4 regions of the Streptomyces incarnatus genome follow, and region 1 is predicted to be linked to each of the others. Evidence: riboswitches for the same ligand, from Rfam matches in the RefSeq annotation. Region 1 holds a riboswitch; each other region holds the start of a gene.
What was found. Region 1 has a riboswitch for cyclic di-AMP ahead of ABB07_RS22690 (transglycosylase family protein). Riboswitches for the same ligand answer to the same signal wherever they lie in the genome.

Region 1 (3,201 bases):
CACCCGCTCGCGGTGGCGCATGAGTTCGATCTCGGCGTCGCGGAGTTCCTCGCGCGCGGCGAGGTACTCCGCGGACTCGCCGGGCAGCCGGGTGTGCCGCGCCATCGTGTCCTCCTGGACGTCAAGCCCCCCGGGGTCATGTCGAGTCCCATGGTCGCGGCCGCCCCGCGCGCCGGGAGTGAGGCGGCGCCGTTCCCGACGGGTGACAAAGCGGGCAGGAGGGGAGGATCAGGCGGCGCACGGGGGGAGATGACAAACCTTCAACTCTGTGATCTTCACGTGATCTGCGCGGCATGAACTTGTGACAAGTGATCGTCTGCCGATACGTTCACCCATCAGCGTGGCGGGGGACTCCACTTCACCGCCGCGCCGGTCCTGCTGTCGCACGAAAGGCTTCCGCATGCTCTCCGGGAACGGTCGTCACCGTCGCCCCCGTCAGGCTCCGGCCCTCCTCGTCGCGGCCGGCGTGACCGGCTCCGCCATCGCGATCCCGCTGCTCGGCGCCGCGAGCGCCAGCGCGGCCGACGGCACCACGTGGGACAAGGTCGCCGAGTGCGAGAGCGGAGGTTCCTGGAGCGCGGACACCGGAAACGGCTACTACGGCGGTCTGCAGATCTCGCTGGCCGACTGGGACAAGTACGGCGGCACGCAGTACGCCGAGAGCGCCGACCAGGCCAGCCGTTCCCAGCAGATAGCCGTCGCCGAGAAGATCCTCGGCGACCAGGGCACCACGCCGTGGGCCATGTGCGCGCTGACCGCCGGGCTGACCTCCCACTCCGGTTCGGTCGACGTCGACACCGGCGTCGGCTCCGGCGGCGGGTCGGGCGGCGGCAGCGGGTCGGGCGGCACGTCCGGCTCCGCGGACGGCTCCGACTCGTCCGGTCTGCCGGATTCGTCCTCGTCCGGCGCCACTTCGGGCTCGGACTCCGGCTCCCACTCCACCCCCGGCTCCGGCTCCTCGGGTTCGGACTCCTCCGGCTCCACCGCCGACCCGGGCGCCACGACGACCCCGAGCCCGGGCGAGAGCACCACCGGGACTCCCGGTGCGACCGGCGGCTCCACCGGAACGCCCAATCCCAAGTCCGACAAGACCGACAAGTCCGGCTCGGGCGACACTGGAAACTCGCAGGGAACCGACAGCTCCCCCACGGCGACACCCGGCACCGACAACTCGGACAATTACCAGCAGAGCCCCGGTTCTTGGAGCCTGATCGACACCGGCGCACTCAACAGTGGCGGGCGTCACCGCGGCGAGAGCGCGGACGAAAGCGTGACAAACGGTCAGAACGCCACATCTTCCGGCCGTCACGCCGGCCGGGAACCGGGCACCTACACCGTCCGTGAGGGCGACTCCCTCGCCTCCATCGCCGACTCCCTTGGCGTCGACGGCGGGTGGCAGGCGCTCTACGACACCAACAAGAACGTCATCGGGGCCGACCCGGACCACATCACCGCCGGTCAGACGCTGAATGTCGGCGCCGAAAGCGGCGGCGGCCAGCGGTAGTTGACGCCCCACTTCGCGGCTGATGTCCGGTTTGGTGAAAGTGTGGGATGAGTCTCAGAAGCCCTGATCGTCTTTGAAAATCCGCCGATCGCATGTCTACGGTCAGGACCGCTCGTCACCACGAGCCCCGGCAGTCGCAACGCCGAATCCTGCCAGCGGTTGCCCGGGAACAGTCGTCGCGTCAAGCGCCGCAGGCAGGAGCGGGGGACCCAAGGTAAGCGCCGGGCCCAGCGGTTGACGCTGGACCGGCTAGGGGTGAAGCCGCACCTCGGACAAGCGAGTGTGCGGCCGGGCAACTCAACCGGCCCGAACCCGACAGCTCACCTCGCAGGCGTCGGTGAGGGGATCGATCCATGCTGTTTTCCGGCAAGGGCAAGCACCGTCGTCCGTCCAAGGCCGTTCGCGCCATCACGCTCGCCGGTGTCACCGGCGCCGCCGTCGCCGCCCCGCTGATGGCGGCCGGCAACGCCTCCGCCGCCACCGCCTCCCAGTGGGACGCGGTCGCCCAGTGCGAGTCGGGCGGCAACTGGTCCATCAACACCGGCAACGGCTTCTACGGCGGCCTGCAGTTCACCAACTCCACCTGGGCCGCGTACGGCGGCACCGCCTACGCCGCGCGCGCCGACCTCGCCACCAAGGCCCAGCAGATAGCCGTCGCCGAGAAGGTCTTCGCGGGCCAGGGCAAGGGCGCCTGGCCGGTCTGCGGCACGGGCCTGACGAGCACCCCGTACAACGGCTCCGCCCCGGCCGCCTCGACGAAGTCCGCGCCGAGCACGAGCACCCGCTCCACCGACCAGCAGGCCGCCACCCGCTCCACCACGCGCACGGCCCCGAAGGCGAGCAAGACCGTCACCACCCCGACCGGCAAGAAGGTCAAGAAGGGCGACGGCGAGTACAAGGTCGTCACGGGCGACACCCTCAGCGCCATCGCCGAGAAGCACCACGTGGCCGGCGGCTGGCAGAAGCTGTTCCAGCTGAACAAGGACATCGTCGAGGACGCGAACCTCATCTACCCGGGCCAGCAGCTGCACCTGAAGTGACACCTGGCTCCGAACGGACCCACAGCGCCCTCACATCCCCGGCCCGCACCCTGAAGGCTCCGTGAGGGCCACCCCCGTCCCCACGGGCTCCCCGCCCCGGCGCGTGTTCCCCCGTACGCGCCGGGGCGGGGTTTTTTCTGCCCCCCTTGCCCGGGTCCCGCCGCCCCCTTTCTTCGTGCCCCGTACACCCACCCTTTGTTCCGCTCGTGAACAATGGGTACCGTCTGCGTGTCCCACCCGTCCACGGGACGGTCGGTCGGTGGCCGGCGCCCCCGGGACGGTTAGGCTCTAGGCGCAAGGCACAGCCGTAAGGCACACCGCCCCGCACTTCCAGCGTCACATCCAAGAAGGAGATGCTCGTGCCGTCCATCGACGTCGTCGTAGCCCGGGAAATCCTGGACTCCCGAGGCAACCCCACGGTCGAGGTCGAGGTCGGCCTCGACGACGGCAGCACCGGTCGTGCCGCCGTCCCGTCCGGCGCCTCCACCGGCGCCTTCGAGGCCATCGAGCTCCGCGACGGCGACCCCAACCGCTACCAGGGCAAGGGCGTCGAGAAGGCCGTCCTCGCCGTCATCGAGCAGATCGGCCCGGAGCTGGTCGGCTACGACGCCACCGAGCAGCGCCTGATCGACCAGGCCATGTTCGACCTGGACGCCA
Region 2 (3,201 bases), 1.6 Mb from region 1:
GAGGGCGTCGATCATCGCCTCCGCGCGCTCACCGATGCCCCGCTTGGGCACGTTGAGGATGCGGCGCAGCGGCACCGAGTCCTCCGGGTTGGCGAGGACGCGCAGGTAGGCGAGGACGTCCCGGACCTCCTTGCGTTCGTAGAAGCGGACGCCGCCGACGACCTTGTAGGGCAGGCCGACGCGGATGAAGACCTCTTCGAAGACACGGGACTGCGCGTTGGTGCGGTAGAAGACGGCGACGTCGCCCGCCCTGGCCTCGCCCGCGTCGACCAGGCGGTCTATCTCGTCGGCGACGAACTGGGCCTCGTCGTGCTCGGTGTCCGCGACGTAACCGGTGATCCGCGCTCCCTGCCCGGCGTTGGTCCACAGGTTCTTCGGGCGGCGGGACTCGTTGCGCTCGATGACCGCGTTGGCCGCGGACAGGATGGTCTGCGTGGAGCGGTAGTTCTGCTCCAGCAGGATCGTCGTCGCGTCCGCGTAGTCCTCCTCGAACTGGAGGATGTTGCGGATGGTCGCGCCCCGGAAGGCGTAGATCGACTGGTCGGCGTCACCCACGACGCACAGCTCGGCCGGCGGGATGTCGTACTCGCCGGTCGGGGTGTCGCCCTCGTCGGCGGGGCGCTCTGCCGTGCCGACGAGTTCCCGTACGAGTGCGTACTGGGCGTGGTTGGTGTCCTGGTACTCGTCGACCAGGACGTGCCGGAAGCGGCGGCGGTAGTGCTCGGCGACGTCCGGGAAGGCGCGCAGCAGGTTGACCGTCGTCATGATCAGGTCGTCGAAGTCGAGCGCGTTGGCCTCGCGGAGCCGCGACTGGTAGAGCGCGTAGGCCTGGGCGAGGGTCTTCTCGAAGCCGTCGGTGGCCTGGGCGGCGAAGTCCTCCTCGTCGATCAGCTCGTTCTTCAGATTGCTGATCTTCGCGCTGAAGGACTTCGGCGGGAAGCGCTTCGGGTCGAGGTCCAGGTCGCGGCAGACCAGGGCCATCAGACGCTTGCTGTCGGCGGCGTCGTAGATCGAGAACGACGACGTGAAGCCGAGCTTCTTCGACTCGCGGCGCAGGATGCGCACGCACGCGCTGTGGAAGGTCATCACCCACATCACGTTCGCGCGCGGGCCGACGAGGTGCTCGACGCGCTCCTTCATCTCGCCCGCGGCCTTGTTGGTGAAGGTGATCGCGAGGATCTGGCCGGGGTGCACATGCCGCTCGGCGAGCAGGTACGCGATGCGGTGGGTGAGCACGCGGGTCTTGCCGGAGCCGGCGCCGGCGACGATGAGCAGCGGGGAGCCGGCGTGCACGACCGCCGCGCGCTGGTTGTCGTTCAGCCCCTCCAGCAGCGCCGCCGAGTCGATCGCGGGGCGGGGCGCGCCGTCGCGGTAGTGGGTGTCCCGGTCCGGCGGCATGTCGAACTTCCCGCCGAACAGATCGTCCGGAAGCGGCTCCGGAGCGTGATCGTCCTCGGGCGGCGGCGGGGGCTCCTCCTCGTGCCCGCGAGGGGCCTGGAGGTCCGCCAGGAAGCTGTCGTCAAAGAGGCTGCTCATCGCTCTCCGAGTCTAGGGTGCCCCACCGACAACCGGTCGCCGTCCCGGGAAGATGGCCGCCGAAGCCCGCCCGGGAAAGCCACTCACCGTGCGGAATCGGCCGATGACGGGAACGTGATTTCAGCGCCAGATCACGAAAATGTATCGGACATATCACGCACCAACCTTCACACTAGTCACACCAGTTGGCTAGGTTGCCGTCAGGCCGCGTGCGCGGCCTCCGCCGAGTCCGGTGCGCCCGCGTGGTGCCCGGAGCCGGGGACCCACCGATCCTGGGGTGAATCGGCCGACTCCCGCCCGGGACGACGCCGTAGGGCAACCCTTCCGAACCGCCGCCCGAACCCGACAGCTAACCCGGTAGGCGGCCCATTGGAAGGAGTCGCCTCCCTTGGCGTCGCACCGCAAGCCGCGCCCCGGCGGAACCACCGGAGCCGGTCTCCGCACCCCCGCCCTCGCCACCGCCGCCCTCACCTCCATGGCGGTGTTCTCGCAGACCGCCGAGGCCGCCCCGAGAACCGATCACGCCAAGCCGAGCCTGGAAGAGGTCGAGAAGAAGGTCGACGACCTCTACCGCCAGGCGGAGTCGGCCACCGAGAAGTACGACGCGGCCAAGGAGCGCACCGGCAAACAGCGGAGCCGCGCCGACGCCCTGCGCGACGAGGTCGCCCGGCGCACCGCACGCCTCAACACGGCCCGTGAGGAGCTGGGATCCTTCGCCGCGGCCCAGTACCGCACCGGCACCGCCGCTCCCGGCACGGCCACCTTCCTGCTGGCGAACGACCCGCAGGACTACTTCGACCAGACCCAGCTGATGAACCGGCTGACCTCGCGGGAGAAGAGCGCGGTCGACGACTACATCGGCGAGCAGGCCGCGACCATGAAGAAGCGCCGGGAGGCCGCGGAGAGCCTCCAGACGCTGACCGACTCACAGCACGACCTGCAGACCGCCAAGGCCACCGTGCAGAGGAAACTCGCCTCGGCGCGCGAGCTGCTGTCGCAGCTGACGGCCCAGGAGAAGGCGCGGCTGGCCGCCATCGAGCGGGAGAAGCAGCAGGAGGCGGCCCGCAAGGCGGCCGAGCTGGCCAAGCAGCAGGCGGCCCGGCAGCAGGCCGGCTCGTCGTCGTCCTCGTCCACGGGGTCGGGGTCGGGGTCCGCCTCCGGTTCGACGGGATCCGGCTCGACCGGGTCCACATCCGGCTCGTACGACACGAAGGCCGAGAATGCGATCGCCTTCGCCCGCGCGCAGATCGGCAAGCCGTATGTGTGGGGCGCCACCGGGCCCGACTCCTACGACTGCTCGGGCCTCACCCAGGCCGCCTGGAAGGCCGCCGGCGTCACGCTTCCGCGCACCACGTACGACCAGGTCAATGCGGGTACCACGGTCTCGCTCGCCGACGCGCGGCCGGGCGACCTGATCTTCTTCTACGACGACATCAGCCACGTCGGCGTCTACATAGGCAACGGCATGATGATCCACGCCCCCAAGCCGGGCGCGTACGTCCGCGAGGAGTCGATCTACTACGGCGGCGAGTCGATCATCCACAGCGTGGTCCGCCCGGGCTGACCGCCCCTCGTGACCCGGGCGCGGGCCCCGGTCCGTCCCGCTGCACGCGTGCGTGCCACCGCCTTGCATGTCCAGGCACGGTGCCGCAGCATTCCACGCCC
Region 3 (3,201 bases), 2.8 Mb from region 1:
CTACGAACCGAAGTCCCCGGAGCAGGCCCCGGACGCCGACGTGCCCGAGGACCCGGAGCAGGAAGCCACCGTAGAGGCCGGTAACGAGAACGAGGAGACGGCCAAGTGACCGAGCTCGCCACCATGGACTTCCACCCCCAGCCGCAGCCCGGCGAGGCCAGGCCGTGGGCGTTCCCGGCCCCCGAGCGGGCCGCGCTCGACAACGGCCTGACCGTGCTGCGCTGCCACCGCCCCGGCCAGCAGGTCGTCGCCGTAGAGGTGCTGCTGGACGCGCCCCTGGACGCCGAGCCGGCCGGCCTGGACGGCGTCGCCACGATCATGGCGCGGGCCTTCTCCGAGGGCACCGACAAGCACTCCGCCGAGGAGTTCGCCGCCGAGCTGGAGCGCGCGGGCGCCACCCTGGACGCGCACGCCGACCACCCCGGCGTCCGGCTCAGCCTGGAGGTCCCGGCCTCCCGCCTGGCCAAGGGCCTCGGCCTGCTCGCCGACGCGCTGCGCGCGCCCGCCTTCGCCGACAGCGAGGTCGAGCGCCTCGTCCGCAACCGCCTGGACGAGATCCCGCACGAGCTGGCCAACCCCTCCCGCCGGGCCGCGAAGGAGCTCTCCAAGGAGCTGTTCCCGGTGGCCTCGCGCATGTCGCGCCCGCGCCAGGGCACCGAGGAGACGGTCGAGAAGATCGACGCCGCCGCCGTACGCGCCTTCTACGGCCGGCACGTACGCCCGGCCACGGCCACCGCGGTCGTGGTCGGCGACCTCACCGGGGTCGACCTGGACGCGCTGCTCGGCGACACCCTCGGCGCCTGGACCGGCACCCCGGGCGAGCCGCGGCCCGTGCCGCCGGTGACCGCCGACGACACCGGGCGCGTGGTCATCGTGGACCGGCCCGGCGCCGTGCAGACGCAGCTGCTCATCGGCCGCGTCGGCCCCGACCGGCACGACCGCGTGTGGCCCGCCCAGGTGCTCGGCACCTACTGCCTCGGCGGCACCCTCACCTCCAGGCTGGACCGCGTCCTGCGCGAGGAGAAGGGCTACACCTACGGTGTGCGCTCCTTCGGCCAGGTCCTCCGGTCCGCGCCGGACGGCACGGGCGCCGCGATGCTCGCCATCAGCGGCTCCGTGGACACCCCGAACACCGGCCCCGCGCTGGAGGACCTGTGGAAGGTGCTGCGCACCCTCGCGGCGGACGGCCTGACCGACGCCGAGCGGGACGTGGCCGTGCAGAACCTCGTGGGGGTGGCACCGCTGAAGTACGAGACCGCGGCCGCCGTCGCGAGCACACTCGCCGACCAGGTCGAGCAGCACCTGCCCGACGACTTCCAGGCGACGCTGTATCAGCAGCTGGCCGCGACGGGCACGGTGGAGGCCACCGCGGCCGTCGTCAACGCCTTCCCGGTGGACCGCCTGGTGACCGTCCTCGTCGGTGACGCCGCCCAGATCAAGGCGCCGGTCGAGGCGCTCGGCATCGGTGAAGTGACCGTGGTGGCGGCCGAGTAGAGCGGGCCGCCGCGGCGGCCGGGCACGCCCGAGCGGACGCACGCGCGCGTGGGGCCCTGACGGTCTACGGACCGTCAGGGCCCCTGTTGTTCCACTCCCTTCCCCAGATGCCCGATTTGAGGCGGAGGTTGCCCGTCTGCCCTGTGGGATGCGCTACAAAAGCCCGGATCCGTTTGGGAATCCGAAGCGGGCTTCCGTAGCGTCGTCCGGGCTGTTCGTCAGGCAGTGCGCCGCACCCGCGGCACCGGACAGCCATCGCCGAGTCCCCGTACGGCGCGAGCCAGGGGAGCCGGGGACCCACGCAGTCCCTGGGGTGAATCGGGCGCCCGCGCGAGCCGCGAGGGGGCCCGTAGGAGACCTTCCTGCTCCGAACCCGTCAGCTAACCCGGTAGGCGAGAGGGAAGGAAAGGACCAGCCACTCCATGGCGTTCATGTGCGCCACCGGGAAGCACCGCAAGCCCGGCCGGGTCAAGCGCACCACCGCTCAGGCGGCGGGCATCGCGGCCCTCACCACCACCGGTGTCATCGGCACCCTCGCCGCCTCCCCGGCGCTCGCCGCCGAGAACGCCGGGAACGGCGTGGAGCAGACCGGCCTCACGCCGGTCCTCACCGTGAGCGACGACGTCGCCGAGCACATCGACGCGCAGGCCACCGCGCAGAAGAAGGCCGCCGAGCAGAAGGCGGCCGAGGAGGCCGCGGCCAGGAAGGCGAAGGAGGAGCGCGAGGCCAGGGCCCGCGCCGCCCGCGAGGCCGAGCGCAAGCGCCTGAACGCCTTCGTCGCCCCGATAGCCGACTCCTACGTCTCCACCGGCTACCAGGCCAGCAGCTCCCTGTGGTCCTCCGGCCACCACACGGGCATCGACTTCCACGCCGCGACCGGCACCCCCGTCCACGCGGTCGGCTCCGGCACCGTCGTCTCCACCGGCTGGGGTGGCGCGTACGGCAACCAGATCGTGATCCGGATGGCCGACGGCATGTACACCCAGTACGGCCACCTGTCGTCCATCGGCGTCTCGGTGGGCCAGCGGGTCGTCCCGGGCCAGCGGATCGGCCTGTCCGGCGCGACCGGCAACACCACCGGCCCGCACCTGCACTTCGAGGCCCGTACGACCCCCGACTACGGCTCGGACGTCGACCCCGTCGCCTACCTCCGCAAGCACGGCGTGAACGTCTGACGCCGCACCGCGCGGCATCCGGCGCCCCGGCTCACCGAGCCGGGGCTTTCGCCGTTTTCCGCGGTGTCCGGCGGACCCTGTGACCAAAAAATATCCATGGATTCCGGCCCGCCGTCGGAAATTCCGGCTCATTGGAATAGAGTCACGGAACACGCGTCCATCGTCGACGTTTCACGGGGATTAAGGCGGAGGTCGGTCATGCGTATTCCGGCGCACTCGGTGTGCACGGCCATCCGGGACGACATCGTCGCGGGTGTCTACGAGCGCGGTGGCCGGCTGACCGAGGAAGTCCTGGCCCGCCGCTACGGCGTCTCGCGCGTCCCCGTCCGCGAGGCCCTGCGCACCCTGGAGGCCGAGGGCTTCGTGGTGACCCGCCGGCACGCGGGCGCGTGCGTGGCCGAGCCGACCGAGCAGGAGGCGGCCGACCTGCTGGAGATGCGCATGCTGCTGGAGCCGCTCGGCGCCGCCCGGGCCGCCCAGCGGCGCACCGAGGCCCATCTGAAGGTGCTGCGCGGTCTCGTCAGGCTGGGCC
Region 4 (3,201 bases), 500 kb from region 1:
CGGCGGCACCGCCGGCATCGTGCCGCTGGGCCCCGAGCTCGACTGGCGGGCGCTGCTGACCCACCTGCACGACGTGCGCGGCGTCGAGCGGCTGATGGTCGAGGGCGGCGGCACGGTCCACACCCAGCTGCTGCGGCTGGGCCTCGCCGACGAGCTCCAGCTGGTCCTCGCCCCGCTGTTCGTCGGCGACCCGGCCGCACCCCGCCTGTTCGGCCCCGGCGGCTACCAGGCCGGCCGGCTGCGCCTGACCGAGACCCGCAGGATCGAGGACGTCGTCCTCATGCGCTATGAGCCCACGGCCCCCGGCACCGGCCCGCTGCCCGCCGCGGCCGACCGTCACTGGTTGCGCACGGCGTGCGAACTGGCCGCGCTGTGTCCGCCCTCGCGGACGGCCTTCAGCGTCGGGGCGGTCGTCGTGGCCGAAGACGGCACCGAGCTGGCCCGGGGGCATTCGCGGGAGGGTGAGGACCCGGTGGTCCACGCGGAGGAGGCGGCGCTCGCGAAGCTCGACCCGGCGGATCCCCGGCTGGCCGGTGCCACGGTCTACAGCAGCCTGGAGCCCTGCGCCCGGCGGGCCTCCCGCCCGGCACCCTGCGCCGAGCTGATTCTGCGGGCGGGGGTGCGCAGGGTGGTCACGGCGTGGCAGGAGCCGGACACGTTCGTGGCGGGGGCCGACGGGACGGGGGTCCTGGTCAAGGGAGGTGCCGAGGTGGTCGTACTGCCTGAGCTGGCGGAACTCGCCAAGGCGCCGAACAGGCACCTGCTGGGCTGATGCCCGGCCCGGCCGGGCCGGGAAACACTCAGGGCCTGGAATCCAGTGGATTCCAGGCCCTGAGTCTTCAGTAGCGGGGACAGGATTTGAACCTGCGACCTCTGGGTTATGAGCCCAGCGAGCTACCGAGCTGCTCCACCCCGCGTCGTTGTGACTCCAGAGTACCCCATGCTCAGGGCAGCATGCACACCCACTTTCCCGGGGTGGTTGATCGTCTTCACGGAGGGTGACCGGACGACAGCCCTCCGCATAACATCTGAGACACCATCAAAAACGCCGAGACTCCTGAACTGCGGCCAACTCGCCCGTTTTGCCGTGGTCCTGGCCGGTAAGTCCGGGCCGGAAAACGTTAATGATCAAGCCGAACGGCTTGGAAAGTGACTGGCAGGTCTATTAACGTTCGATAACGCAGCGCGGTCGTCCCAGCCGTCACAAGAGGCGGCTCCGTGCGCACGCGCCGAATCCCGCGAGGGAACCGGGGAACCACCACCTTGGGGTGAATCGCGCGAATGCCGCAGTTGGTATACGCGCGTAGGAGACCTTCCTGCTCCGAACCCGTCAGCTAACCCGGTAGGCGGAGGAAGGAAAGGAGTACGCCCGAGTGGCGTCCAACCGGCCCGCCCCAGAAGCCCCGTTCGTGCCCTCGCAAGCCCAGCCGGAGACCTTCGGCTACGGCGCCTACCGCGCCGAGGAGGGGCCCTGGGAGGAGTGGAACCCCACCGAGGACTCCGTCGCCGCGGCCCGGGGCCGGCACCGCGTCAGCAAGCAGCGCGGCGGCTTCGCGCGCAGCTCCACCGTCCTCGGCGTCGGCGTGATCGCCGCGGTCGGCGCGGGCGGCATGGCCAGCGCCAACACCGGCAAGCCGCCGGTCTCCATATCCCTGCCGGACCTGGACTCCGTCGAGCACATCTTCGGCGGCTCCTCCGACGCGCACCAGGCCACCGCCACCGGTCTCAGCAAGGTCGGCGTGACCACCGACAGCGGGGACAGCGGCAGCGCGGGCGAGGCCCTGCGCAACCGGATCATGGCCCAGGCCGAGCAGCAGAAGGGCCAGGCCGACACCAAGGCCATCGCCGCCACGATCGCCGCGGCCGACCAGCAGACCGCCGCCGCGGCCGCCAAGGCGGAGAAGGAGGCCGCCGCCCAGGCCACCGCCGCCAAGGAGAAGGCGGAGGCCGACGCCAAGAAGGCCGCCGAGGCCAAGCGGCTGGCCGAGCTGGCCAAGCAGTACACGCTGCCGGTCGTCTCGTACACGATCACCGGCACCTTCGGGCAGCCCGGCGCGATGTGGTCCTCCGGCTACCACACCGGCCTCGACTTCGCCGCCCCCACCGGCACCCTCATCAAGGCCGTCCACAGCGGCACGGTCACCCAGGCCGGCTGGGCCGGCGCCTACGGCTACCGCACCGTCATCACCCTGGACGACGGCACCGAGCTGTGGTTCTGCCACCAGTCCTCGATCAACGTCTCCGTGGGGCAGAAGGTCTCCACCGGCCAGGTCATCGGCCGCGTCGGCGCCACCGGCAACGTCACCGGCCCGCACCTGCACCTGGAGGTCCACCCGAACGGCCAGGCCACCGCCATCGACCCGGCGCCGTGGCTGCGCGACAAGGGGCTCAACCCCTGACCGTGGCATTCGTGTGAATCCGGCGCCGACGGTGGAATGGGATGATCCACCGTCGGCGTTGACTTGGGGCATGACCTCTCTGCGCACACTCGGCTCCTCCGACCTCCAGGTCTTCCCGCTCTGCCTGGGCGGCAACGTCTTCGGCTGGACCGCCGACGAGGAGACCTCCTTCGCCGTCCTCGACGCCTACACGGCGGCCGGCGGCAACTTCATCGACACCGCCGACTCCTACTCCGCCTGGATCGACGGCCACAAGGGCGGCGAGTCCGAGACGATCATCAGCAAGTGGGTCAAGGCCCGCGGCAACCGCGACGACGTCGTCATCGCCACCAAGGTCAGCCAGCACCCCGAGTACCAGGGCCTGTCCGCTGCCAACATCAAGGCGGCCGCCGACGCCTCCCTGCGCCGCCTGGACACCGACCACATCGACCTCTACTACACCCACTTCGACAAGCCCGAGGTCCCGGTCGAGGAGATCATCGGCGCGCTGGACGAGCTGGTGAAGGCGGGCAAGGTCCGCCACATCGCCGCCTCGAACATCAGCCCCGAGCGCCTGAAGGCCTCCCTGGACTTCTCCGACCGCGAGGGCCTGGCCCGCTATGTCGCCCTCCAGCCCCACTACAACCTGGTCTCCCGCGACACCTACGAGGGCCCGCTGCAGGACCTGGTCGCCAAGGAAGGCCTGTCCGCGGTGCCCTACTTCTCCCTCGCCTCGGGCTTCCTGACCGGCAAGTACCGCCCCGGCACCAAGGTCGACAGCGCCCGTGCGAGCCGGGCCCAGGGGTACGCGGAGTCCGAGCGC

Region 2: linked by a shared signal. The riboswitch ahead of ABB07_RS15150 (C40 family peptidase) and the one ahead of ABB07_RS22690 (transglycosylase family protein) in region 1 are both predicted to bind cyclic di-AMP.
Region 3: linked by a shared signal. The riboswitch ahead of ABB07_RS09860 (M23 family metallopeptidase) and the one ahead of ABB07_RS22690 (transglycosylase family protein) in region 1 are both predicted to bind cyclic di-AMP.
Region 4: linked by a shared signal. The riboswitch ahead of ABB07_RS20380 (M23 family metallopeptidase) and the one ahead of ABB07_RS22690 (transglycosylase family protein) in region 1 are both predicted to bind cyclic di-AMP.

The regions. Positions count from the first base shown of each region.
Region 1 is NZ_CP011497.1:5,032,824-5,036,024, forward strand. It holds gene ABB07_RS22680 (DUF899 family protein) at 1-105, opposite strand, end outside; gene ABB07_RS22685 (LysM peptidoglycan-binding domain-containing protein) at 401-1,504, shown strand; cyclic di-AMP (ydaO/yuaA leader) riboswitch at 1,681-1,853, shown strand; gene ABB07_RS22690 (transglycosylase family protein) at 1,858-2,544, shown strand; gene eno (phosphopyruvate hydratase) at 2,898-3,201, shown strand, end outside.
Region 2 is NZ_CP011497.1:3,426,821-3,430,021, forward strand. It holds gene pcrA (DNA helicase PcrA) at 1-1,536, opposite strand, end outside; cyclic di-AMP (ydaO/yuaA leader) riboswitch at 1,748-1,917, shown strand; gene ABB07_RS15150 (C40 family peptidase) at 1,925-3,100, shown strand.
Region 3 is NZ_CP011497.1:2,227,987-2,231,187, reverse strand. It holds gene ABB07_RS09870 (M16 family metallopeptidase) at 1-109, shown strand, start outside; gene ABB07_RS09865 (M16 family metallopeptidase) at 106-1,494, shown strand; cyclic di-AMP (ydaO/yuaA leader) riboswitch at 1,741-1,904, shown strand; gene ABB07_RS09860 (M23 family metallopeptidase) at 1,917-2,669, shown strand; gene ABB07_RS09855 (GntR family transcriptional regulator) at 2,868-3,201, shown strand, end outside.
Region 4 is NZ_CP011497.1:4,533,991-4,537,191, forward strand. It holds gene ABB07_RS20370 (dihydrofolate reductase family protein) at 1-772, shown strand, start outside; tRNA gene ABB07_RS20375 (tRNA-Met) at 844-917, opposite strand; cyclic di-AMP (ydaO/yuaA leader) riboswitch at 1,218-1,364, shown strand; gene ABB07_RS20380 (M23 family metallopeptidase) at 1,374-2,399, shown strand; gene ABB07_RS20385 (aldo/keto reductase) at 2,470-3,201, shown strand, end outside.